Linked DNA regions of Pleurocapsa sp. PCC 7327. Each later gene encodes a partner of the first gene's protein in a complex. Links are inferred from orthologs where the notes say so. Each region holds a gene or a part of one and is shown on either strand. Other genes may lie near its edges.

The links.
Region 2: the proteins of hisH (region 1) and hisF are in contact, whole or in part, in a crystal structure (PDB 6RU0), measured with the Thermotoga maritima proteins. The link is inferred for Pleurocapsa sp. PCC 7327 from one-to-one orthologs. Residues at the interface, in WP_004080484.1 of Thermotoga maritima: Asn15, Arg18, Arg22, Arg117, Leu118, Pro119, His120, Met121, Gly122, Trp123, Asn124, Asn134, Gly135, Tyr136, Tyr138, Val140, Tyr158, Glu180, Lys181, Ser182, Ser183, Lys184, Ile185; in WP_004080486.1 of Thermotoga maritima: Met1, Leu2, Ala3, Arg5, Ser40, Glu41, Asp45, Glu46, Ala70, Glu71, Ile73, Asp74, Ile75, Pro76, Phe77, Asp98, Lys99, Ser122, Gln123, Glu161, Thr195, Leu196, Asn247, Arg249, Glu251.

Annotation. Positions count from the first base shown.
Region 1 is NC_019689.1:2,804,819-2,820,691, forward strand. Bases 7,695-10,595 are described here. They hold hisH (imidazole glycerol phosphate synthase subunit HisH), read left to right. Parts: upstream 7,695-8,776; coding sequence 8,777-9,415; downstream 9,416-10,595. Other genes in these bases: PLE7327_RS12475 (YidH family protein), read right to left, coding at 7,695-8,186; PLE7327_RS12480 (pyroglutamyl-peptidase I), read right to left, coding at 8,201-8,710; rppA (two-component system response regulator RppA), read right to left, coding at 9,396-10,112; PLE7327_RS12495 (hypothetical protein), read right to left, coding at 10,199-10,426. Outside these bases: PLE7327_RS12445 (glycosyltransferase family 4 protein), read right to left, coding at 1-1,148; PLE7327_RS12450 (aminopeptidase P N-terminal domain-containing protein), read right to left, coding at 1,377-2,696; PLE7327_RS12455 (TldD/PmbA family protein), read left to right, coding at 2,867-4,228; PLE7327_RS12460 (pentapeptide repeat-containing protein), read right to left, coding at 4,590-5,351; PLE7327_RS23440 (hypothetical protein), read left to right, coding at 5,603-5,800; PLE7327_RS12465 (hypothetical protein), read left to right, coding at 6,057-6,629; PLE7327_RS12470 (glycosyltransferase), read right to left, coding at 6,613-7,602; more of PLE7327_RS12475, read right to left, coding at 7,668-7,694; PLE7327_RS12500 (response regulator), read left to right, coding at 10,684-11,154; PLE7327_RS12505 (DUF2294 domain-containing protein), read right to left, coding at 11,209-11,637; PLE7327_RS12510 (NblA/ycf18 family protein), read right to left, coding at 12,084-12,269; PLE7327_RS12515 (GlsB/YeaQ/YmgE family stress response membrane protein), read left to right, coding at 12,581-12,856; speE (polyamine aminopropyltransferase), read right to left, coding at 12,977-13,885; PLE7327_RS12525 (NAD(P)/FAD-dependent oxidoreductase), read left to right, coding at 14,294-15,856. UniProt on the Escherichia coli protein: IGPS catalyzes the conversion of PRFAR and glutamine to IGP, AICAR and glutamate. The HisH subunit catalyzes the hydrolysis of glutamine to glutamate and ammonia as part of the synthesis of IGP and AICAR.
Region 2 is NC_019689.1:3,161,352-3,172,739, forward strand. What follows is about bases 8,581-11,388. They hold hisF (imidazole glycerol phosphate synthase subunit HisF), read right to left. Parts: upstream 10,466-11,388; coding sequence 9,695-10,465; downstream 8,581-9,694. Other genes in these bases: PLE7327_RS14215 (cyclopropane-fatty-acyl-phospholipid synthase family protein), read right to left, coding at 8,581-8,698; PLE7327_RS14225 (hypothetical protein), read right to left, coding at 9,417-9,599; PLE7327_RS14235 (folylpolyglutamate synthase/dihydrofolate synthase family protein), read right to left, coding at 10,495-11,388. Outside these bases: PLE7327_RS14165 (sulfotransferase), read left to right, coding at 1-147; glycogen synthase GlgA, read left to right, coding at 545-2,020; PLE7327_RS14175 (helix-turn-helix domain-containing protein), read right to left, coding at 2,127-2,969; carA (glutamine-hydrolyzing carbamoyl-phosphate synthase small subunit), read left to right, coding at 3,166-4,323; PLE7327_RS14185 (STAS domain-containing protein), read left to right, coding at 4,525-4,872; PLE7327_RS14190 (ribonuclease III domain-containing protein), read left to right, coding at 5,047-5,433; 23S rRNA (guanosine(2251)-2'-O)-methyltransferase RlmB, read left to right, coding at 5,471-6,409; PLE7327_RS14200 (DUF1816 domain-containing protein), read left to right, coding at 6,507-6,791; PLE7327_RS14205 (hypothetical protein), read left to right, coding at 6,838-7,101; PLE7327_RS26170 (hypothetical protein), read right to left, coding at 7,128-7,250; PLE7327_RS14210 (inositol monophosphatase family protein), read right to left, coding at 7,254-8,069; more of PLE7327_RS14215, read right to left, coding at 8,147-8,580.

The DNA.
Region 1 (15,873 bases):
ATGATTTTTTCAGCTAATTCCTGAGTCAGATATTCTCTAGAGATGGGTTCTATCTTAAACCCTGTTTTTTCAGTTACATATTCGCTAATTCCACCGTTATTAGCCACAATGCAAGGAAGACCGCAAGCCATAGCTTCTAATATAACGGCTCCGCCAAATTCTCGGATAGAAGGAAAACAAAAAATATCTGCTTGCCTATAGTATTTTAGAGTATCTTCCTGGTCGAGCCAACCGACAAAATCTACAAGATGAGTTAACTGTCTCTCTCGTACTTTATTCTCTAAGACGCTTCTCTCCGAACCATCTCCTACAAAAGTCACTCGAACTTTTTCTTTAATTGTTGTTTCTAGAAAACTCACAGCATCCAGAAGTATATCGGCTCCCTTATACGGAACTAATCTGCCAACAAATAATAAATTGACGAAGTTTTTATGTTGTATTTTTGATTTCTTTTCGATTAAGAAATCTTTTGATACCCCATTTTCATAAAACAATTGAAGCCTGCGTTTTGGGAGATTAAATAGTTTTTTTATCAGCTTAAAAGTATAAGTCGAACCTGCCAAAACTCGATCGGCTTTCTGATAAGTTTCTGCATAACCTGGAATTAGCGATCGACCAATTCCCCTTAAAAAATTAAAGTAGGCAAATTCTTGTCTAGCTACTGCTTTAAATCCTGGAGGAAAAGGAACGCCTCCATTGACTGGTCCTAGAATAAAAGGAGTTTCCTGACACAGTTTAACGACTTTCACGGGATATCTAGGCATCATTGGAGTAATGGCATGGACTATATCGTAATCTCCTTTCAAGATCGATTGTTTGAGTTCCCGATAAACTTGGCGATTAAATTCTTCATAAATGGGATAGCACAAGGCATTATACAAAGGCCAATTTTTTCTTCCTTGAAATGTTGTCAATCCTGCTACTAATTGATAGTATCGTTTGCTAAAGTTACTTTCTGAAATATAAATAATTTTGTCGTGGCTTAGTCTTTTTTGAAGAGCTATTTGATTTCGTTCGTGAGTGACCAGCGTGACATCAAATAATTTAGCAATTTCTTTATAAAAATTATATCCGACTAAAGGAACCGACGGGCAGTCCGGATTACATTGTTCGATAATTAATAAAACACGTAGCGGATTGTCGATCATTATTATTTAAATTTTCTTGCTCTAATCTTAAAAGTAGCGATCGCGACAGAATTAGCTTCCTATAATAATAGTCTGCTACCTATGAACTTGAATTGTTTATAAGCAAGCTTTATTTTATAAAAAAATATCAATAAATGAAAATTATAAAAACAAAAATAAAAAGCGATCGCGCACGAATCCAGCTAATAATGATAAGTCTGCTAAATCCAATACGCGATCTAAGAAATACTATCTTTCAATCTCATCGATTGTTTTAGGTACGGCAGCCGTCAGAACCTCCCGTCCATCAGCGGTGACTAAAACATCATCTTCGATGCGAATGCCAATTCCTCGCCATTTTTCGGGAACTTCTGGTTGGCCTTCTGCGGGTTTGATATCTGGGGCAATATAAAGTCCCGGTTCTACCGTTAATACATGACCGGGTTGTAGGGTTTGCCAAGTTTCTTCCCCACACTTGTATAAGCCTACATCATGTACGTCCAACCCCAGCCAATGTCCGGTACGGTGCATGTAAAACGGCTTATATTTCTCCTCTTTGATAATTTCTTCAATGTCTCCTACCAGCAGTCCTAAATCCATCAATCCCTCTACCAGGACGCGCACTGCTGTATCGTGAAAGTTGTTGTAGGGTTTTCCGGGTTGAACGGCTTCAATGGCTTTTAATTGTGCCTCTAGAACGATTTCATATAAAATTCTTTGTTCTGAGGTAAATTTGCCGTTGACGGGGAAAGTTCGAGTAATATCGCCATTGTAATAACCGTAAGAACATCCAGCATCGATGAGCAACAAATCGTTGTCTTGCAGTTGGCAATTATTCTCAATGTAGTGCAAAATGCAGGCATTAGCACCCGATGCAACGATAGAAGGATAAGCCGGACCAATCCCTCCTTCGAGTCGGAAAGTATGCTCGATTTCTGCCTGGATCTGATATTCGTAATGCCCGATTTTGGCAAATTCTCTGGCACGATTGTGTGCGGCGGCAGAAATGGCCGTCGCTTTGCGAAGCATTTCTAATTCGGCAGGACTCTTGATTTGTCGCATGGGATGTAAGATGAGGTTGGTATCTTCGATCGCGACTGGTCCCATTCCCCGTTTGGGATAGGTGGCAATCAATCTCTGCCAGTGGGAGAGGATTTTTTCATTAAAAACGCGATCGCGTCCCAGATGATAATAGATCCGGTCGGCTTTTTCTAAATACTGAGGTAATTTTTCATCGAGTTCGGCAATCGAATACGCTTCATCTGCGCCGAAGATCGCTTTTGCCCCCTCTACACCATAACGATAGCCCGTCCAGGTTTCTAGGGCTGGATCTTTGGGTTGTACGAAGAGAATAAAGCGGTGCTCTGGATGGTGAGGGGCAATGACTGCTACTGCATCTGGTTCGTTAAACCCTGTCAGATAAAAAAAATCGCTATCCTGGCGATAGATGTATTCTACATCGTTGTGCATCACGGCGGTAGGAGCGCTGCGAAAGATTGCTGTACCATTGCCTATCTTCTCCATTAATTGTTCCCGACGCTGACGGTATTCGCTGCGATCGATGCCCATGTTTTAATTGTTATCTTGTGTAGAAGTATTAACAGTTTATTTATCTATCTTAATCTTACTGACCGACAGAGAAGCCGCGATCGCCAAGGAGAAAAAGGGGTAATATCTGATGAGAACGAATCGCTCTTGCTACGATAAGGGATAAATTATCCTCCTCAATCCCAGAACACATGTTTAGCATTCACTCCGAAACTGCCAAAGTTCCGACGCTTTTGAGCGAAGATGAAGCCACTTCCTTAATTGAATCGGTCATCAAACAATCCGAGGCAGAAGGAGTCTTCGTCAGTCTCAGTTCCAGCGAATCTTCCCTCAGCCGCTTCTCAGAAAATCAAATTAGCCAGAATATCGGCAAAAATCGCTTCAGTCTCACTGTAACTAGCTATTTTGGCAAGCGCAGTGCCTCTGCATCTACAACAGAACTCGATGCAGACGCGATCGCACAAACCATTCGGCGTTCTCAAGATCTCGCTCGCATTGCGCCAGAAGACCCAGAATGGATGCCTTTACTAGAACCCCAAACCTACGAAAAGCGTTCTCCTGCTTTCGATCTGGAGACAGCAATCCTTTCTCCTCTGGAGAGGGGAGAAATCGTCAAACAAGTCTGCTCTCTCTGCCGCCAAGCAAATGCAGACAGTTCTGGAACGCTCAGTACAGAGGCATCGGTACGAGCGATCGGTAATTCATTGGGATTGCGGGCCTATAATCGCACAACCGAGGCAGATTTCAGCGTCACGGCGCGTCTGAAGAACGGTTCGAGTTGGGGCAATCAGACAGCCTTTGCGATCGCGCAGTTGCCCATAGAAGACATAACCGAACAAGTCATCCAAAGAGCGATCGCTTCCTGCAATCCTCGCGAAATTCAGCCAGGAGTTTATCCCGTCGTCTTCGATGCGGCGGCTTTTTTCGGCTTACTCCCCTGGGTCATTTGGAATTTGGATGCAAGGGCAGCCGATGAAGGGCGTTCTTTTATGTCTCGTACCGACGAAGCAGGACATCCTATCGGCAATCGCGTTGGCGAAGCGATGTTTAGTCCTCTAGTGCAAGTACAGCGCCATCCCGCTCATCCCTTACTGCAATCCGGGACATTTTTTGACGATGGCTTAAGCAATGGCTATCTAGAAATCGTCAAAGATGGAATTCCTCAAACCCTTGCCTACAGTCGTTACTGGGCGCAGGAAAAAGGAAAGCAGCCCACAGGAGTTATGTCGCCTATCGTCATGACGGGTTCCGAGCAAAGTCTTTCCGATTTAATTTCCCAAACCGAACGAGGAATCTTAGTTAGTCGCTCTTGGTACGTGCGCTACGTCAATCCTCGTACCCTGGAAGTGACGGGAATGACGCGAGACGGGACGTTTTGGATTGAAGACGGTCAAATTGCTTACCCCATCAAAAATCTTCGCTTTAATCAGTGTTTGCCCGATATGCTGCGAGATATCGAAGCCATCAGCAGCGTGCAGCGATTTGATAGTACGGTCGTTCCTGGAGTCAAGGTGAAGGCGTTTAATTTCAGTAGCGTGACCGATAGTGTTTGATGTAGTATAAATGTAGTATTTTAAATTCTTCGCGATCCCCTTCGCGCTTCGCTGAGGGCAACGCTGGGTGCCGGATCGCCAAGACACGAAGCCGTCTTGGTCACGAGCAAGGTGCTTGTACCTCGCTCTAGAGGAGCGTTTCGTGTCTTGAAAAGCGAGCGTCCCGCTCGCACTACATAAATCTCGCACTACATAAATTAAAGAAGACTCGATAGGAATTTCAGTCGATTTTAATCGAGTTGAGCTTTGAGCCTAGAACCTTAGTTCTAGGCGTTGATGCCAAAGGTGCAAGATCTCAGTTCTAAGGCAGTCTCCCGTGAGTTCGGAAGCCGTTCTGTACCGAAGGTCAGCGTCGGGTAGTTCACTCGAATAACGCTCCCTGAAGATTAGCACCTCTTAAATCTGCTTGGTGGAGATTAGCACATCTGAGATCGGCTCCTTGCAGATTAGCACCTCGTAGATTAGCTTTCCGAAGATTAGCTCCGCTTAAGTTAGCTTCTAGCAAATGAGCGCCGCCTAGATTCGCTTTAGTGAGGTGAGCATATCGCAGATCGGTGCGATAGAGATGAGCTTCCCTCAAATCGGCACCAACGAGGTAAACTTTGCTTAAGTGAGCTTCAACAAGTTTAGCTTTATACAAAGTCGCTCGGTAGAGATACGCACCGATCGCTTCGGCTTCGTAGAGATTAGATTGACTGAGATCGGCTTCATTCAAATTTGCATCTACCAAGTTGGCTTCGCTGAGATTGCTTCTGATGAGTTTGGCGGCGCTGAGATCGGCTCTCCTTAGATTGGCTTTTTTCAATACAGTTCCAATTAGATTGGCATGACTCAAATCGGCACCGCTCAAATTGGCTTCGCTCAAATTGGCGGCGATCAAATTAGCATCGCTGAGATCGACTCCGCTGAGATTGACTCCTACTAAATTAGCATTGCTCAGTTCGGCATTTTGAAGATTATTTTGACTCAAGCGATCGCTTGTTAGTTCGATTTCATATAGCTTAGCTCCATTTAAATGAGCCGCTGTTTCAGGATCGAGAGAAATCTTTTGGTTATTATTGCTCCATTCCAGCCATCTCTTTGTATCCTGCTGAATTCGAGAAAGATGCTCTACATTAGCCATTTAACAATTCGCTCGGTTTTGATATTCCCGCCTACTTTTATGTAAAAGCTACAAACGCAGGTTTTTCTAGCTATTCTATCCTAAAAAAATATTCCTCTACTTTTGCGTCTACCTTTTGGTAGAGACTTTAACTAAACCATCGGTTCGATTATTTTTTTGGTAACGATTCTCGTGAGATAATATATATAGTAATTCTTACGGCGAGAAATCTTACAACAATTATAATTACTGTAGGGTTTGGAATCTTTCAAATGTCATCTCCTAATGCTGCTCCTAGCGTTGTTGTTCTCAACCAACAACGGGAGCGAGATATTTCTAAGGTAAATCGATCTGACGACGCTCCAGCCACCCTTTGTAAAAATAAAACTGAGAATTGTACGGTTGTTGAAGATGGCAAGGTTGTGGTTAAGCCAGTTACAGCGTCAGATGAGTCAGATAATCTCAGATGAGTCAGATAATCGCTGTCAGTTAAGCGATTAGCTTTGAATGAATTGTGAAAAATAGTGTGAGCGAGATGCTCAAATACAGTAAGGCGCAAGCAATAGGCGAAGCGCCCCTCCAGATCAAAAAGCCAAGGAGATTTTGCAATCTATTCCATCTTATAAATTATTTAGGATTGTTATATTTTTCTGAAAAAATTAGCTGGCTAAAAGGTTGAGGAAACAGGCGATCGCGTTAATTCAATTCTTTTCTAAAAAATCGCTAATGAAAGCAACTAAACTTGGGAAATATCTAACTTTAGAAGAATTTTGCACTTGTACTAATACTTATAAAAAATATACGGCAAATATCGATCCTTTTCCTAAAAATTTAGAAACAATTGCTGCTATAAAAGACCTCAATCAATTTATTATCGATCCAGTTATCGATTATTTTGGACGGGATCGATTTCAATTAACTTACGGATTTTGTTCGCCCGATCTAAAGCGTTTTTTAGAGAAAAAAGATCCAGTAACGGGAATCAAAAATGGTCGCATAGATCCCGCTAGAGATCAACATGTGAGTCATGAGAGAAATCGTCAGGGAAATTATTACTGTAAGCGATTAGGGGCTGCTTGCGATTTTGCGATCGCAGAGTTTCCTAGCGATTCCCTAGTTGACTGGATTTTATCTCAAAAGTTACCTTTTGATTCTCTATATTTTTATGGTCGAGATAGACCGATTCACATTAGTTATGGCTCGCAACACAAACGAGATATTTGGACATTTACTCCTACAGGACAGCCGACCAAGAAAGGCATTCAAAATTGGATTGAATTAGCTAAATATTCTTCCTGATTTTTGTTAATATCTTTTGCGCCTTCAATTTAAAAATCTGCATCGTTGTCAAATTTGCAATCTGAGAAGAACAGTATTTTTTATAATCGAAAAACTCATTAATTTCCTGCAAAATTATCGTTAAACGCTTAAGAACATTCTCACTTCGATACTCGGCAAGAAACTCTTCAGATAAAGCAGGCAAAACTGGACAATTAATAACTCTTAAGATGCGATCGAAATCGTATTCTTTTGAGTATCCGGCAATTTTATAGCAATTAAAACCAGGGTCTAAATAATCAGACAGTCCGCCGTTGACGCTAGAGAAAACCTGACAACCACAGGCAAGTGCTTCTAGCGGTTGTAAGCCAAATCCTTCGCTGACTCCCTGTAGCGCCCAATATTCAGCAGAGTCGTAAAGATAAACCTTCGCTCGATTAAATAATCCGGGTAAATCTTCTACATAAGAATCAATAACTCGGACGTTACATTGTTTCTGCAATGCAGGAATTAATTCATTAAGTAAATACTCAGAAGATTTTCGAGTTTGCACCAAAACATCGATATCGCGATCGCAATTTAAATTGCTAAATTCATCGGAGATTTGATTGGGTAAATAATAGATCGGAGAATGAGGAGATTTTTGTCCCCAATATCCGAGAGTATTGCGGCTAACGGTAATAATTGGAATGGTAGAAGGCAGGGTAAATCGATAACCCGCACTGTGGGCATGATAGACCACATTACAGTTTTTTAACTTGGCGGCGAGTTTGGCAACGTCAAATCCCCAACTAATCACGAATATGACACGATCTAAATTTTTCTCTTTCAACAAATCGTCAAGAAAAAGGGTATCTTTTTCCCTTTGACGATAAGTAACTGCTTCAGCATCGCAAATTCGTTTCGCCAGATTGAGAATTTTTAATTCTGCCCAAAGACCGCCGCAGGCAAATTTGCCGCCAGTTCCGGGAACTAAGAAGTAAAGCTTTCTCATTACCTATCTCCTAGACTCGAATCGCTTGCGGAATTATTATGAAGGCTCTTAATTTTAAGTCATAGTTATAGAGTCCAGCAATCAAATTTACCAAGCTTGGTCTGCAAAATTATAGATTTTCTCGAACGATATCGTTTGAGAAGCGATCGCGAGTTTTGCAGCTGCAATCGATCCGAGTCAGGTGTAGTCGGTTGCGTCTGGCGATCGCGCCAAAGCAGTAAGGGAAGACTCAACATTCCCAAGAGCGTCACTATTACGGTTATAACCCAGACCATAAAGCGATCGCTTCGGTAGTCACCGCGCTCGATTTGCCAAAAAACTCGATTATAACGCCAAGCTGCCCAAGCGATCGTCACAATTCCCAAGACAACTAAGCTGACTCCTAAAACTTCCGAACTAAATAGCGAACGAGTTGGCGCTTGCTGGCGAGTTACGGCGAGGTTGAGTTGGCGCAAGAAGAGGCCGAATCGGGCAATGGCAAATCCGAATCCAATTAGCGCGATCGAAGTACGCAGCCATGCTAGAAATGTGCGTTCGTTGGCTTGATGTTCTCTTTGGCGATCGATTTTAGAATTTTGACTCATTGAAACTCTAGAATTCAAGCCCCCATCTCTTCGAGAATTAAGCGAAAATCTGCCAAAATTTCAGGCAAATTAATCTCGGTGAGGACGGGAACGTGAATGAAAAGACAGTGACTTTGGGGGCGAAACTGTTTGAGATACCTTAAAACTTGATAGTACAATCCTTCGCAGACAAATTTACCTGCCTCGTGGCTGATTTTTGTATGGGATAATTTGGCAATTAATTGCTCTAGGTTAACGGAAGTGTAAATCTGTTCCTGGCTCCAACTAGCATTAGATTCAATGGTAAGCCGATCGCGAGACTCTGCCATTCCGCAACAAATGACGGCATCCGGTTGTAGGGTTTGAATCGTCGCGATCGCTTTTTGACTGGCGAGGGCAATATCGACGGGTAATTGCCTTAAAAAAGTTAGAGAAGCCAAAAGAAATTCCTCTGCTTGAATCTGTGCCAATAAATCGTCAGAGGAATTAGAAACATGATGGGGAAGCCAAGTTTGAAAGGAAGTAAGTAGGATTTTTTTTGCCATCGCAGCAACTTGGAATAGGATGGATGAAGACGAGGATATTTTCCAATTTAGACCCCAAAATTTTCAATGGCTCTAATTGCTGTAATTGACTACGACATGGGAAACCTGCACTCGGCTTGCAAAGGCTTAGAAAAAGCAGGGGCAACTCCCAAAGTTACCGGTTCTCCCAAAGATATCGAACGAGCAGATGCTTTAGTATTACCCGGAGTAGGGGCATTCGATCCGGCAGTGCAACATTTGCGATCGCGCCATTTGGAAGAACCGATTAAAGCTGCGATCGCCGGCGGAAAGCCATTTTTAGGGATCTGCTTGGGACTGCAAATCCTCTTCGACGGTTCGGAGGAAGGAACAGAATCCGGATTGGGCATTATTGGGGGCATGGTGCGCCGCTTTCGTTCCGAACCCGGATTGACCATTCCCCATATGGGTTGGAATCGCTTGCAATTAACCCAACCCAACCATCCCGTCTGGCAAGGTTTACCCGAAAATCCCTACGTCTATTTCGTCCATTCTTATTACGTCGATCCCATCGATCCCGACGTGCGTGCGGCAATGGTAACCCATGGTTCTCAAACGGTTACGGCTGCGATCGCTCGCGATAATCTAGTAGCAGTGCAGTTTCACCCAGAAAAATCTTCAGATAACGGGCTGAAAATCCTGTCTAATTTTGTCGCACAAGTAACGCCTAACTACGCGATCGCGTAATTTCCTGGCTTGGTTCTCCGAAACGATAGCCTTTGCCATAAACCGTATGAATCAAAGGCGATTCTCCATCCGCTTCAATTTTGCGGCGCAGCAAGCGAATGAGTGCCGCCAAAACATTGCTATTGGGTTGTTCTTTCTCCATCCACAAGTATTGATAAATTTGCTCGTGGGTCAATAATTGACCGGGGTGACACATAAAAAAATGCAGCAGCTTAATTTCTTTTTCTGAAAGATGAATTGCCCGTCCCTGACGGTAAGCAACCTGATTTTCACTATCGAGTTCGAGATCGGCAACTTTGATTCGCGCTTCGGTTTCGGTTACACTCGCATCGAAGGCAGACGAACGGCGCAACAAGGCACGGACTCGCGCTAGCAATTCCCGCAACTCAAAGGGTTTGACGAGATAGTCATCTGCGCCCACGTCTAACCCGATCACGCGATCGTCAACCGTATCTTTGGCAGTGAGAAACAGGACTGGCGTTGTTTTTGTGCGCGATCGCAATTCTCGACAAATCTCTATCCCCGATTTGTAGGGCAACATCCAGTCGAGAACGATTAGATCGTACTCTTTTTGCAGCGCCAACTCCGTCCCCGCTATCCCGTTATCGGCTACATCTACCTCGTAACCTTCGCGGGATAGCACTTGAGTGAGAGGATCGGTCAGTTCCGCCTCGTCATCGACTAAAAGAATTCGCATATCTATTTTCCGCCCAGAATATATTTTCCATTTCGCAAACAACTCCCTTTCATTAACTCGCTTGTGACTCGTTAATGAAACGAGCATTATGTTAAGATTTGTAACGGGCGTGTTGGATTTAACTCCAGAGCAAACCAGTTAATGAAAAACACGCCCTCGTGTTTAATTGTCTCTCTATCTAAAAAGCAGCGATCGCGATCGAAGTAGAATTGCACCGATGCATTGGGCGAGCGATCGCCACCGAAGGAGAAATAGAAATGAAAATTGTATTGACTTTTCAAGTCAGACTCATCCAAGCGGATGAGTTTTTCCATGATTGACAAAATCTTAAATTTTTCTAGAATTAGTGTAGCAAAAAGTGTTTCATCTCCAACTCAAATTGCCTTTTCTTCACGAAGTGGAAGGAGATTCCGCCATCAAAAGGCGAAGTTTCCCCCATCAACAGAGCAAACTGGTAAGGCTTATTGACTTGGAAATAGGGATACGAACCAGCTCTAGCTCAAGTGCCATGTGTTAAGCCACTCAGAGTATGCTTCGTCCGACTCGTTGAATTTTTTTGAGGGGACAGAAGATGGATTTAAACGGTTTTGTGGATCGTTTTGAAGCGAGTGTTGAAAAAACGCCCTTGGTTCTTGCTGTAGATGGGGATGAAGATAACCTGTTGCTAGTTAAGTACGTAGTCGAGCAGTTTAACTGCACCTTATTGAGAGCGACAAGTAGCAGAGAAGCTCTCTCTTTAGCTAGAGAAAACCCGCCCGATCTGATTGTTCTGGAAATGGTTTTACCAAAGTTAGACGGCTTCGAGCTAGTTCGTCTTCTTAAAAATAACGGTTTGACCGCTCGCATTCCCCTCATCGCAGTCACGCAATTAGCTTTGCCGAGAGAACGAGAGAAAATCCTCAATGTCGGTTGCGACGCATATCTCAGCAAACCTTATCTGTTTGAGGATTTAGAAGCAATTCTCAGTCGCTACCTCGATCGACTCCCTGCGATGGCAGTTGCTGCTGAGGCGGAGGAGCGGATGTGTTTGCTTCCGGAGTAGGAGATCCTCCGCCTTTTGATGGCGGAATCTTCTCTTACTTCGTAAAATATGCTCTCATGCAACATCGTTACTTCTGGCAGACGGTCTTCTCGATCTCACTCCAGGAATAGTCTCTGGGTTGCGAACTTGCGGGTTAGCAGCAAGGACAGCAATTATTCCCGTACGACTCGTTTCTAGAGTAGCGTCGCTAAGCAAGTCAATAACTTCAACCTTCATAACCTCTTCGAGCAACTCTTTTATTTGGGGTTTAGTGACCTCATCTAAAGTGGAGTGGATCTGTTCTGCCAATTCTTCTTGACCTTCTTGAGCTAAAAGCTGCTCGGCAGGAGTCAAGGAGTCTTCGATAATGATGACTAATTTCTGCTCGAATAACTGACAGGTTACCTTAGTCGGTTGATGTCCGAGTTGGTTGCGATAGAAGGATTGAATGCGCTGGCTGAGCGTTCTCTCCAGTTGTCCGCGAGTTGGATTAGTTGTTGTCATTGGCGTACCTTTTTATTGATTTAGACTGCAATGACAAGTCAGAGAAAAAACAGATCCTCTAAGTTATCGAAGGCAGTGTAATTTCTTTCCACGGCATTCTGCTTGCCATCGCTTTAATCGTCACCAGTCCGAAAGGTTTGTCGTGACTGGGAACGACAAGAAATAAATCGATCCTCGTAATCTTAAATCTATGATTTTCTATGAAAATTTACATCTTTCTCGCGAAATAATCCTTGATATCGCTTGTGGTTATTGTCAAAAACAATTGCTACAATCAATCAAATAAGTCATGGATTGTAGTAGTTCCAAAAGCAATAGTAGTAGCTACATAAACTCAAAGATTATTAGAGATATAGTTAGAATCTAGCTCGAAGCTAAATCATCCTGTAGATAGATGCTAAGATTTTTAAGAAGAGAATTTAGGCGATCGCTTGCAAAGCCATTAATTAAATAATCTGTTTGACTAGCAATCTAATTGCATTATCTTTCATCATCAACAATCGGGCTGTTTCAAGTAACAGTGAAATTGCTTGTTCGCGGCTCATTTCCTGTGCAGATTGTTCCATAAGTCTCATTTGAAATTGTTGCTCTAAAGTCAGTTCTAGATTTAGTTTGAGTGGATCGGCATTCATCTTTACACCTCTCATTTAACGAGCAAGAATATTGGAAAAAACTTTAGTTAATAACAATACAAATTCATTGCTATCTCCAAAATAATATCCTTTTGATAGGGTAAGCTTCTGTCAGAAGATATAATTCAAATTTTTGCTTTCGATCGCTATGCTCAACACGACATTCTATACTTTTGAGACAACCTGTCACCCTAGAGACAGATAGATTTCATTTTTTTTATCCAATTTGATAGAAGAAAAGAACTCAGCAATTTCGATAAATTTAAAAATGTTAATCCAGAGATAATAACTCAGTTCAAGGAGAAAAAAGGATGAATATTATTGCCTGGTTAGTTTTAGGTCTGATTGCTGGAGCACTAGCAAAACTAATCTACCCCGGACATCAAGGCGGCGGAATTATAGCCACTATCGTGTTAGGAATTTTGGGCGCTCTAGTCGGCGGCTATTTAGGTCAAGTTTTATTGGGAAGTCCTGGCGCTGCCGCCGCCGCAACAGGAACTTTATCGATTGGCGGCATTATTTTTGCCGTTCTTGGAGCGATATTGCTGATTTTCATTTGGGGATTGATTACTCGCCGCGCTGCATAGGCTACTCGAACTTACATCGAGCGCTTATGGGAGAAAGACAAAATGGCTTCAGAAAGACATAAGAGAGCTTCGGTATCCAAGGCAAACTAAAGCAGAGTTTTAGCTCTGCTTTTTTCTGTATTACCCATTTATCATTTTCTGAACATAAGTTGGCAGGCAAAATGCTGCTTTGTGAATATCTGCATTGTAGTAGCGCAGGTCGTGCTCTTTAGCAAATTGTTTGGCTTTGTTGTAATCAAAATTTTCGATTGGATGCGGTCCCTGCTTGGAACAGTAGGTCAAACTCCACATTCCCGTTGGATACATGGGAATAAATACTAAATAACAATGTACGCGATCGCTGCCAAAAACTTGCTTGAGGCATTGATTGAGTTCGATAAATGCTTTGGGATTATAGGATGGCGACTCACTCTGTACCGTTACTACCCCACCAGTACGCAAACAGCGATAGACATCCTCATAAAACGACTTTGTAAAGAGTCCTTCCGATGGTCCTACCGGATCTGAAGAGTCGATTATAACCAAGTCGTAGGAAGCATCAGCAGCTTCTTTGACAAATTTAATCCCGTCGTCAATTAATAAATTCAATTTTGGATGGTTAAACGCAGACGAAATTGTCGGTAAGAATTGTTTGGAAGCTCGCACGACAGCTTCATCGATTTCTACCATTGTCACCCGCTCGATCCCCGGATAGCGAACCAGTTCGCGAATCGTTCCCCCGTCGCCGGCACCAATGACCAGCACGTCCTTAACACTGGGATGAGTTTGCATTGGTACATGAGCAATCATCTCATGATAGGATGCTTCATCTGCTTCGGTGCACATGACCATGCGATCGATGGTCAGCATTTTTCCATTCCCGTAAGTATCGAATACTTCTACCGTTTGGTAGGGGGAGTCTTCTTTAAAAAGGCGATCGCCCTTAATATGAATCGATAGTGCAATACTTTCATTACCATCTATCACCCATTCAGACGGATTGAATTGGGAAAATGCCAGCTCAGAAGCAGGTCGATCGGGATTAGTCATCTTAAGCTGCCTATAGAGTTCCAGGGGATAAGTATACGATGTCAGCGCGATCGGCTCAAGATGGTAGTAAAAGCGATCGCTCGAAAAAAGTGTCTTTTAGATTATTTCCCCCTCAAGCGGGAATTTACTCGCTTAGAGAAGGTAACTTTAGGTTGAGAAATACAAAGATTGTTCAACTTAATTAAATATAGGTTTTGTTACTTGATAAGCTAAATTATATAAGCAAAAAAATCTCGATCGCTTCGACTTAATTAATTCACATCAGTCAATATTCAATTGTCGATCTAACTCTCGATTAAGACTCAATCTTTACTCTCTACTATTCTCCGATCGATCTTTTATAACCTTCACAGCAGAGTTCTCAATTACCAGATTCTTGTATGGACGTGCAGATGGAGGAAATCTGAGATGGAAACCTTTGATTATGTCATTCTGGGCGCGGGATTAGGCGGACTTTCGGCAGCAGCTTGCCTGACTCGGCAGGGACATCGGGTTGTAGTTCTAGAAAAGCATTATCTGCCAGGTGGGTGTTGCCACACTTTCGACTATGGCGAGTATAGCTTTTGTGCGGACGTACACTACATTTCGCAATGCGGTTCCGGTCAGACGATTTCTCAATTTCTCAACTACATCGATCGCGATGTTTCTTTTAGCAGTCTCGCTCCGGACTGCATCGATCGCGTCATTACACCGGAAACCGAGTTTAAGATTCCTCTAGGTTGGGAAAACCTGCGCGATCGTTTGCTAGCTACGTTTCCGGAAGAAGCAGTTGCCATCAATCGCTACTGCGATGAAATCAAGCACCTCCATCAAGAAATGCACGACTTGCAACAGGAAGTTCGCTGGTTCGATCGCAAGTGGACGGATTGGTTAAAGCTGCCAAAATACTGGAATCTCTTTATCAAGAGTCATTGGACATTGCAAGATCTCTACGATCGCGTCGGACTGTCGCCCAAACTGCAAGCCATATTAGCAGGACAGAGTGGCGATTATGGATTGCCCCCCAAAGACATTGCATTAATTACTCATACCTCGCTGGTTTGGGACTATTCCGAAGGGGCTTACTATCCCCAACATCACTTTAAGCACTTTGTTGACACTATTGTAGAAGCGATTGTTGCTGGAGGCAGCGTTGTCAAGCTTTCAACCCCCGTGGAACATATCCAAGTAGAAAATCATCTCGTCCAAAGCGTGACGGCAGGTGGCGAAACTTATCGGGCAAGCAAAGCCTATATCAGCGATCTAGACCCTAAATTGACGGTTCAGCTAATGCATGACAGGGATGCCTTGAGCGTACAAGAGTATCAACGTCTGACCAGTTACCAATATTCAGCCAGCGCATTCAACATTTACCTGGGATTGGACAGCAGTTTTGATCCGCAGCGCTATGGTATCGGGAACTGGAATGTCTGGTACTATCCAAATAGCAACTTGAACGAGGCTTACCAGCGTCAGCTAGAGGGCGACCTCAGTCATCCCTGGATTTTCTTGTCCTGTCCGACTATGAAATCCAGCGAACCCGGCATGGCACCAGAGGGGCATCATGTTCTGGAGATCGTCACCATCTGTTCCTACGAACCCTTTGCACATTTGCACACAACCGATCCCAAGGCATACAAAGCCAAGAAACGGGAAGTTTATAAGCAGACGATGGTCAGCGTGCAGGATTTGATTCCCGATGTGAATGCTCACACCCGCATGAAACTCTATGGCACGCCTACGACTACTGAGTTCTATTTGGGACAACCGCAGGGCAATATTTACGGTGCGAACCTCATTCCCAAACAAGTTGGCTTAAACCGTTTAGGATATAGAACCGAATTGCCGAATCTCTTCTTAGTCGGCGCAAGTGCTGGCTATCCTAGCGTTCCGGGCGTGATTGGCAATGGAATGGATGTAGTAGAGTTGATATCGGGGCGATCGATCCGAAAACCAATCGAAGCATCTCAACCTTTAGTCGGAACGAGATGAGATTGTGCGATCGCTCT
Region 2 (11,388 bases), 360 kb from region 1 along the record:
AATCGAACCGACAACGGAACTGTCACGATAAAGCTAGATGATGAGTGGAAGAAAAAGTTAGATAAATCGGATCGAACAACCGTGACAACTCTAACCTTTCCTTTGCTGCTCAAGTACGGATATTTTGGGGTTATGGGGGATAGGTAATTAGCCGAGATTTTCCACAATTAAATAGGTAATATCATTTTTCAAAAGTAATGGCAGAGGTAGTGCGAGCATCTTGCTCGCTCTTCGGGGTATGTCCTACGGGCTTTTCGGGGTATGTCCTACGGACTGAGAGCCTCCGGATCCGCTACACTTTCCGCACTACGTGTATTTAATTGTGCCTACCTACTTATCAATCGCGATCGCAAGTTCGTCTAATTTTTTGTTGCCAGTAGAGGCATAGCAATGCTACGATTCCACGAACTCAATGCGTTACAAGCATTTTTGAATTTGACCGTATCTTTTACTGCTTGCATTAACATCTATCATTGGGTATAGAAAAATATATACTTTTGTAAAGATATAAAGATTAATTTTTAATGAAGCGAGGAAAAAAGAAGTGTATATCGTACATATAGCCTCTGAGTGCGCCCCGGTCATCAAAGCTGGAGGTTTAGGAGACGTTGTTTACGGACTCAGCAGGGAATTAGAAATTCGGGGTCACTGTGTCGAGATTATTCTCCCCATGTACGATTGCATGAGGTACGACCAGATTTGGGGACTCCACGAAGCCTACCGGGATCTGTGGGTGCCTTGGTATGGGGGCGCTATTCACTGTACCGTATTCTGTGGCTGGGTACACGGACGGCTCTGTTTCTTTATTCAACCTCACTCTGGGGATAATTTCTTCAACCGAGGTCACTACTATGGTGCTTTGGACGATCATATGCGCTTTGCCTTCTTTAGCAAAGCTGCTCTAGAGTTTCTGTTAGTCAGCAACAAGCGTCCCGATATCATCCATTGCCATGACTGGCAAACGGGTTTAGTCCCAGTCATGCTCTTCGAGATCTATAAATGGCATGGGATGTGGAACCAACGAGTTTGCTATACCATCCATAATTTCAAGCACCAAGGTATCGCAGGTGCAGACGTTCTTTGGGCAACGGGGCTGAACAACGAACCCTATTATTTTAGTTACGATCGCTTGCGGGATAACTTTAACGATACCGCAATTAACTTCATGAAAGGCGGCATCGTCTACTCCAATTTTGTCAACACCGTTTCGCCCCACCACGCCTGGGAAGCCCGCTACAGCGAGGTTGGCTGCGGTCTGGATCATACCTTAGAAATCCACCATCATAAATTCGGCGGCATTCTCAACGGCATCGATTATAACATCTGGAATCCGGAACTAGACAACTATATTCCCTACCACTACAGCATAGATAACTTCGAGGAAAAAGCCAAGAACAAAAAAGCCCTCCGAGAAAGGCTGTTGTTGCGCGATGCCAATAAGCCGTTAGTTTGTTACATCGGTCGGCTCGACGATCAAAAAGGCGTTCATCTCGTCCATCATTCAATCTACTACTCGCTCAACAGAGGAGCGCAGTTTGTCCTCTTGGGTTCGCCTACAGAATCGGCAATTGGCTCTTGGTTCTGGCACGAAAAATGCCACCTTAACGACAACCCAGACTGTCATTTAGAACTCGGTTTTAACGAAGAACTCGCCCACTTAATCTATGCGGGGGCAGATATTATCGTCGTCCCTAGCAACTACGAACCCTGCGGACTGACGCAGATGATTGGCTTGAGGTACGGCACCGTACCGATTGTCCGGGGAGTTGGCGGTTTGCTGAATACGGTGTTTGATTATGACTATGATGAATTGCACTTGCCAGAGGAACGCAACGGTTATGTATTCTTCCAACCGGACAATCATGCTCTGGAGTCGGCTTTGGGACGGGCACTTGAGCTATGGTATACCTCTCCCAAAGAATTCCGCCAACTTGCCATGCAGGGAATGGAGTATGACTACTCCTGGAATCATCCCGGCGAGAAATATTTAGGGGTTTACGAGCATATCCGACATAAGTGATGGCCTGCTATTGTTGATAAGGGCGCATGGCAATGCGTCCTTATCTGCCCAACTCTCAAAAAGGCCTACAAGCCTAGCTGTTTTTATCTCGCAATCCCCTATCCTCTTAGGAAGAGGACAAAGAATAAATTTGTCCGTCCATCAAAAGACGGGTAATTCCTTTTGCTTGCAGATAGGCGCTAGTTTTATGAAGCATGTGACCGTCGGGAACTTTAATAACTCGTTGAGAGCGATTAGAAAAACGTCTTGCCACTCGATGATTATCAAAAACGGGAAGCGTTTTTTGCTGAAATTCTTCAGCTGGAATTTTACCGAGGTCGGCAAAATCTTTTAAGGGTCGAGTAATTAACTCAGCAGCGCGATCGATCACCAAATAACAAGTTTTTGGGAACGCAGCTGCTGATAAAGGTAACACTTGAATCTTAACTTTAGGCGAAATGGATGGGGTATAAGCTGTCTCTACTTCTTCCTCTTCCCAATCTTCGTAGTCTTCCTCTTCTAACTCGTCTTCATCTTCATCGAGACCAACTAAATCTTCTCCAATAATTTCTCCTAAAGCAACTACCTCGCCAACAGGGGCAACGGTTTCACTGTTAAAGAATTCTTCGGCTTTTGGAGTCGAAATCGTCCACTCTTGCAAAGGAGCCGCTTTATCTTCAGGGGGGAAGCTTTCCGCAACCTCTGAGCGCGGAGGAGTGGTTTTGACGGGTTCGACTGCTTTTTCTTCGCTAGCAGCGAGAGGGATTGGCTTTCCGGGCGTTCTTGCCAAGCGTTTTTGCTGGATCAGATCTTCGTATTCTGCCTCAGATAAATGACTTTTGAGGAAGCGACTGATCGTCGAGCTGCTCACCCCATAGCGATCGGCTAAGGTAGAGGTAGTCTCCTCCGTTTGCCGATAAAGCTTAAGAATTTCTTGTTTATCCTCGTCAGTCAATTTTCTGGGACTCATACGGTTTATTCGCCCTTTTAGGGATTGAGACTCTGCCTCTTTGAGCTAGTTGCGATCTGCTATGATTATTGCGATCGCAAAAAGTTTGTCAATCGGGCAAACTTTATCGATAGATTAAATTGGCCATCTATTCTAGTCTATCGCTCGCCGCCCAAAAATATAATGATAGCTTATTAGCAAATTAATCTGAATGTCTATGCCAATTGCAGAGGCTAAGCCAGCCCTATTAGTTCTTGCCGACGGAACTTCCTATCGAGGATGGTCGTTCGGCGCTACGGGAACGGCAGTCGGAGAAGTGGTATTTAACACCGGAATGACTGGCTATCAGGAAGTGTTAACCGATCCCAGCTACTGCGGTCAACTCGTTACCTTTACCTACCCGGAGTTAGGTAACGTAGGAGTCAACCCGGAAGACGAAGAATCCAATCGCCCCCATGTCAAAGCCGTCATCGCTCGCAACATCACCTATCGCCCCAGTAACTGGCGGGCAACTAAATCCTTACCAGACTATCTCGTCGAATATGATATCCCTGGGATCTACGGCGTGGATACCCGTGCCATAACGCGCAAGATTCGCTCTGTCGGCGCGATGAATGGCAGCGTTTCCTCTGAAATTCTCGACCCTCAAACGTTATTGCGCCAGGTGCAGGCGGCGCCGAGTATGGCGGGATTGAATTTGGTTAAAGAAGTTACCACTCGAGAAGTCTACGAATGGACTAACCCAACCGCTCCCTATTGGGAGTTTCGTCCCCTTAATGGCGATGGAGACAGAGAAACCCTGACGGTCGTCGCGATAGATTTCGGCATCAAACGAAATATTCTGCGCCGTTTGGCCAGTTATGGCTGTCGCGTCATCGTCGTTCCCGCCGATACAACCGTAGAAGCAATCCTCAAATACCATCCCGATGGCATTTTCCTCTCCAACGGTCCCGGAGATCCGGCAGCAAATGCCGAGGGAATTGAAACGACCAGAGCGCTTCTAGAATTAGGTATGCCTACCTTTGGCATTTGTATGGGACACCAAATTTTGGGGTTATCTCTAGGGGCAAAAACCTTTAAGCTGAAGTTTGGACATCGGGGATTGAATCAACCGGCGGGTTTGTGCCAACAGGTAGAAATTACTAGCCAAAATCATGGGTTTGCGGTTAGTGCTGATACCTTAAATCCAGAGGTAGAAATTACCCACTTGAATTTAAACGATCGCACGGTAGCGGGATTGCGCCATAAATCGTTACCTTTCTTTTCGGTGCAGTATCATCCAGAAGCCAGTCCCGGTCCCCACGACGCTGACTATTTATTCGAGCAGTTTGTAAAATTAATGAAAGAGAAACGCGCTAGGAGCGGCGATCGGTAGAGACGCGAGCGGCAGGCAGTAATCTCTCTATCGAGAGAGGTCGTGCGGGATTAATGACTGATTAGCGATTTTTACCGCGCCGTCCCCGCTAAATTCAAAATTTAGAATTGATAACTGAGAATTCAGACTGCGCTATACTATAGCATTGACCTGTTAACCCTATGATTACTAAGGAGGGAAGCTATTCCTGAGCAACTAAACTTGACCGTCAGTTTGAGAGGAACTCGTGAAGTCAAGGACAACTACCAAATCTTTCGTCTGACTGGTTTGTTAGATGCTTTTTCCGAACCGACTTTTCGGAAAGTCCTCAGCACTTATATCGATGAAGGTCCCAAGAATGTTATCTTAGTCCTCTCGCAAATCGACTTCATCGACAGTTCTGGTTTGGGCGCTCTCGTTCAGCTCGTCAAGCAAGCAAAAACGGGAGGAGGCAGCCTGCAAATCGTTACCAATCCCCGCGTTACCCAGACGGTGAAACTCGTTCGTCTCGAAAATTTTCTCTCTCTTCAACCTTCGGTAGAGGCAGCGATCGCTAATGTCACAAAATAGCTACCCTAGAAAAAGAAGGAGTCGCGACGATCGGCAATCTCCTAATGTCCTCGCGGGCAGGAAGTTGAAGAGTCATGAAAAAAATCGAGGTCAACGATAGGGGTGGACGTACAGCAGTCAAAGTGGAATCCAGCTAATCTCGTGTTCGTCCCTGGGGCAGATGTTGGCTGTGAAATTGCCTGTACCGATGTCGATCGCGCGTATCTAATCGGTCAATTGTCGCCAGCATCGCTAGCTTACATTGGGGATGCAGTCTACGAATTGTACGTGCGAACTCGCTATCTGCTGCCTCCAAAACGGTTATCCGATTACCACGATCGTGTGGTTGCTCAAGTTCGAGCAGAAAGCCAAGCAGCTTGTTTGCGCGTGCTAGAATCTTATCTCACTGACGAGGAACGGGAAATATTAAGGCGCGGGCGTAATGCTGCGACGGGAAAACCTCGCCGTTTATCGCCCGAACTCCATCAACAAGCAACGAGTTTAGAAACTTTGATTGGATATCTTTATCTTCAGAATCCCCAACGTTTAAATGAATTATTAGAACACCTTAATTTAGAGTAGATTTCTCAAAAAAAATTATTATTTCTTAACAAAAAAAATGGCTCAAAAGAAACGCCAATCGCGGGAGACTGACCCAAAAAAACGTCGAATCATTCCCGCTAAAGGTCGCACGGACAATTTTCCAGCCAGTCGCAAGCACCTGCCAACCCCTCAAGTCGTCGAAGAAGAGGCTAGCGATCTCGTCTACGGTCGCCATCCCGTCATAGCAGCTTTAGAGAGCGATCGCCAGCTCAATCGTATTTGGATTGTTCCCAAATTGCGTTATGATTCTCGTTTTCTCTCGCTTCTTCAAGATGCCAAAGCCAAGGGAACCGTTATTGATGAAGTTGACTCTTACCGCCTCGATCGAATTACCCATGGAGCCAATCATCAGGGCATAGCGGCTCAAATCGCTCCCCATGCCTATATCGAACTAGCCGATTTAATCGAACGAGCCAAAGCCACTACTCCAGAATCCGTCATCGTTATTGCCGACGGAATTACCGATCCCCACAACTTGGGAGCAATTATTCGCACGGCAGAAGCCTTCGGAGCGCAGGGACTCATCATTCCCCAACGACGAGCGGCGGGGATCACTTCTACAGTCATGAAAGTAGCGGCTGGTGCTCTGGAACACTTCCCCGTCGCCAGAGTGGTTAATCTGACTCGTGCCCTGGAAGAGTTAAAACAGTCAGGGTTTTGGATCTATGGCACTGCGGCGGGATCTGGTAAACCACTGCACAGTATTAAATGGCACGGGGCTATAGGATTAGTTATCGGATCGGAAGGAGAAGGATTGAGTTTGCTGACGCAACGCTCCTGCGACGAGCTAGTCACGATTCCTTTAGCGGGGAAAACGCCTAGTTTGAATGCTTCTGTATCAGCCGCGATCGCTCTTTACGAGATTTATCGCCAGCGCTGGTCAGATAAAGTTTATTTATCAAAGCCCGAATCTGTTTCTTCAGATACTTCCCAAAATAGAGACGAGGAAGTATAACAAATAAAGACACTCGATAACAAAATATAAAGATTTGTTAAAAAATAAGATATAAAGGTAACAAAAAAATTTGAACAAAGCCAAACTGGGAAAGGTAATGAAAGAACTTTTGCTTTGGATACTAAATCTTTTGGGGTTAGCCTACTGGATAGAAATCGTCACCGATTACCCCAAATGTACCTACTATTTCGGTCCCTTTATGAGTTACGAAGAGGCTCGCATGGCTCAAGGGGGATATATCGAAGACTTGCAACAAGAAAGAGCGCAGGGAATAGCAGTCATTATCAAGCGAACCAAGCCAGTCACTCTGACAATTTTTGATGAACAAGAAGACATGAAGCTGTCAAAGAGAGTGATGAGCTTTGGTAGCTCGGTTTCTTAAATCTGTTTGAGTTAATAAGCTAGCCCCATAGTTCAACTCCGAATGGATGTCGAAACAAGTAGCTCTCATTAAAACGAGATCGGGAGGAGACGAATCGTACCGCCCTAGTTTTCGTCATCCACGCCAACAAAAATTTCGCCTTTACTGCCTTTACTATTGTTACGTTCGCGAATTGCAAGAACCTTCTACCTTGAAGCCATCAATACTTGCTAAACGCTTTGGCGTATCCGACAAAACTATCTGGGGCTTGCCGTTTTCGTTTTCTGCGATCGCGCCGATTTGCCAAATAATACTGCTAAAAAGTCCTTGATTACCGGGATCGGAAGTTGATGCGATCTAAAGTCGGTTCTCGCGATCGCTCTCCATAGCACTAATTAGACGAACTTCAGAATTAGTTGGAGTAGGATTAGTAAAGGTCACTTTCTCAATCGAACCAATCTTTTTAATGCTTCTTTTCATTAGCTAAGCTTTTTTGCCTAGAAATTCAACTAATGGTTTGAAAACGGCTACCAATTCAGCCCGACTGACTGCCAAACAGGGAAAAGAGCGATCGCCATAATTGTGACCCACTTTGAGAGGAAATATCGGTTGTGCAGCTAGCGAGACAAACACGCCGCCTGCTGCCTGTACTATGACCCACGCAGCGGCAATATCCCAAATTTTAGGCGTTGCTTCGACTCCGCCAAGGGCAGCTCCAGATGCCACGAGAAGTAAATTATAACTTGCTACTCCGATGGTGCGAATTTTGCAGGGAAACGGGCGCTTAAGAACGTCGGTACTGCGAGCGCAGATGCTAAAAAGATGATTTTTACTGGGATTGTCGGGGCTAGTGTGAATCGGTTCGCCATTCATATACGCCCCAGTCGGACCAGTTAGTCCCGACTCTCCATACCAATAGCCATAGAAAGACTGATTTAGCTGCGGCAGGTGGACAAAACCAAAAACAGGCGTTCCTCGATAAAGCAATCCCAGAGAAATGCCCCAAATCGGAATTCCTCGCGTAAAGTTGGTCGTGCCGTCGATGGGATCGACGATCCAGCACCAATCGTTAGCCGGAAAAACATGTTCGGTTTCTTCGGTGAGAACGCCATGGTCGGGGAATACAGTTGCGATCGCGTCTCGAATCTCTTTATCTGCCCATTTATCTGCCTGCGTCACCAACGTCCCGTCTTCCTTGCGAGTTGGCTGCAATTTGCCGAAATCGACAATTAACTGATTGCCGATATTTTTCGCCGTGGTTTGGGCAAACTCTAAAACCTGCGTCCAAAAATCTTGCATTAGTATTCAGGAAATAAAATTTAGGTTTTTGAGAATAGAGTCTCATTCTATACACAGTCATGTAATTCTGCGACTGCTTATTGCTTTGGAACAACCCATAAATAAATGGTAGTACCACCTACCTGCATGGTACGCTGGGGTTTCCAGTTGCCCATGTCGAAGGAGTGAGACACGATCCGAGTGCCTGGTCTGAGTTCCTGCAACAGCTTAGGACGAAGTTTTAAGTTGACTTCCGGTAGCAGGTAAAGCGTGACTACCGTTGCTTGGCGCAGGTCGGTTTTAAATAGGTCTTGCTGGATAAATCGCACTCGATCTGTTACTCCTGCCTTTTGAGCGTTGGCGTTAGACTCTTGAATGCGTTCTGGATCGATGTCTACACCGACACCGCGCGCGCCATATTTTTGCGCGGCAGTAATCGGAATTCGTCCATCTCCGCTGCCAAGGTCATAAACCACATCATTTTTATTGACTTGGGCGAGTTCCAGCATTGCCTCCACGACTGGCTGCGAGGTTGGGACATAAGGTACGTCTCTTGGGCGTTCTTGGGGGGTTGTTGTCGGGGCAGGGTTTTGTGCCTGTGCTTCTGAATCGCGCTTTTGCGCGTATTCAGTAATTGCTAAGCTGACAATACTAAGCCCTATAATCAGTAAAGTTGAGATTTTTTGGAAATACACGATTTTGTTCTCCTTGTCTCGATAGTCCGAAGGTATAAACGCTACAGGCAAATCCCAGCAGGGGAATAAAACCTGTTGGAATTATCCTAATCCCTATATTCGACATCAAAATAAAACCGCGATCGCGTGGCTTGAATCAACTAACCAATAAGACGAGCCGCTATCATTTTCTGCGATCGGAAATTATCCACCAGGAAATTAATTTTCGGCTCATATAGAAAGTCCATTTGCATCGATTAGGCTATAAAATTTGGAGTCGGTTTAAACCGACTTAATATGTGAGACGGAGAATTTATTCTCCGGCGGACTTGCTAAGAAATTGGGGAGGTGCGATCGCGATTGTTGCCCGTAACCCGCTAGGAAATTAATTTCCTGGCTAACAGATAAAGCCCATTTTAATGGACTAGCCTATGCAATTTAGAGTCGGTTGCAACGGGAAAATAATCCTTCCAGTGACATTTTCTGAGAACGAGCTGGCAAAACCAATCATGGAGCTAAGCGGATTCGAACCGCTGACCCCTGCAATGCCATTGCAGTGCTCTACCAACTGAGCTATAACCCCTTAAAGTGCATTTTCTATCTTGCCTTAATTTTTTTTATTTTGTCAAGAGTTAATTAATTAACTTTTAGTAATAAAATTAATTAAGAAAAATAAAGTATCGGTCAGCCGAAATTAGATCAAATAGCTCAAGCAATGACCCATCAGGAAATAAACGACTAACATCGCCGCAGCAGCGAGGGCAACCAGAGTTCCAGCTAGCATGAGGGAAAATTCTTGCTGCTCGAACGCTTCTTGCATAAGATGAAGCGACCAAGCCACCAAAGCCACATCAAATATGAGAATAGGAATCAACATATTTTAAAAAATGTTAACTTTAATCTATTCTAATACATATTTTTAAGGTGGATAATCTTGGCTGCTCCAACCTTAAGATTATCTCAATACTTTTCTTACAGTGCCCGCGTTAGGACTTGGCGTTCTTGCAGGTAGGTTTTTACTTGGGGGATAGTTAATTGTCCGTAATGCAGCAGGGAAGCCAATAGCGCTGCTTCTGCCCCTCCTTCGGTGAGGGCTTCATAGATGTGTTGGCAGTTGCCAGCCCCTCCAGAAGCAATGACGGGAATTTCTACTCGTTCGGCAATGGTGCGAGTTAACGCTAAGTCATATCCTGCCTGGGTTCCGTCGGCATCCATGCTAGTAACTAGCAACTCTCCCGCGCCTCGTTTTTGGGCTTCTTTTGCCCAGGCGATCGCATCGATCCCCGTATTTTCCCGGCCGCCGCGCACGTAAACATCCCAGCCCGGATTGCTAGGATCGTTGCGCCGTCTAGCATCGATCGCAATTACAATACACTGTTTGCCAAAGCGATCGCTAGCTTCGTCGATCAAATCTGGGTTGCGTAATGCTGCCGAATTAATGCTAACTTTATCTGCCCCCGCTCTTAACAAATTTTTAATCATTTCTAAGGATTGGATGCCTCCGCCAACGGTTAGAGGAATAAAAACTTGTTCCGCCGTCCGGTAAACGACATCGATAATGATGTCGCGATCTTCGTGGGTTGCTGTAATATCGAGGAAGACCAGTTCGTCTGCACCTGCATCGTTGTAGATTTTAGCAAGTTCTACTGGGTCGCCAGCGTCTTTGAGATCGACAAAATTCACGCCTTTGACGACGCGACCCGCTTTTACATCCAAACAAGGCAAAATTCTCTTGGCAAGCATCAGTTAAATCAGTTATCGGTAAACAGTTATCAGTTATCAGTGTAAGTGTTCCTCTGATGTTGCAAAAAATGTCCCACTAGATATAAAGAACCGCATAAAATAACCAAGCGATTGGGATGAGTGTGAATAGCAGTCTCTAAAGCGAGAAAAAGATCGAGAAAGGTTTGAATGCTTGCTAATCCCGGACAAATTTTTGCTGCTAGCGTTGCCAGATCTTTTGGATCGGCGGTACTATGGTCGGGAACGGGGACGAGATATAAATGTTCGCCCGATCGCAGCAAGGCTTTAAAAATCTCGTCGTGTTCTTTAGTAGAGAGAATGCCCATCACCCAAACGACAGTTTTTTTTAGGGTATCGACATATTGACGCAAAGCTTTGGCGGCGGCGGGGTTATGTGCCCCATCGATCAGGAGGGGATAATGATTCCAGGTCGTCCATTGCATGCGTCCCAACCAGCGAGTTTTTGCCATTCCAGTTTGAATTGCTTCTAAGGGAATCTGCCAACCTTGTTGCTGGAGAATTTGCAAAGACGCGATCGCGATGGCAGAATTCATTAATTGAATGTCTCCCAATAAAGGCAAAGGATATTCAATCTCTCCATATTTGGCCCAATCTTCTTTGAGTTTTTCCGCTGGTTCTACCCAAACGGCGGGACAATTTAACTGTTGGATTCGTGCACAAATAACTGCTTTTGCTTCGCCTGGAAGGTTACCAATGACGGCGGGACGATTGGGTTTGAGGATGCCTGCCTTTTCGCCTGCGATATCTGCAAGGGTTGGACCGAGAACTTGCCAGTGTTCGCGACTGATAGAAGTGATGACGCTAACCAGAGGGCGATCGCAAACATTTGTTGCATCCAATCGTCCGCCCAATCCCACTTCTATAACGGCAATATCTACCCGCGATCGGGCAAAATATAACCA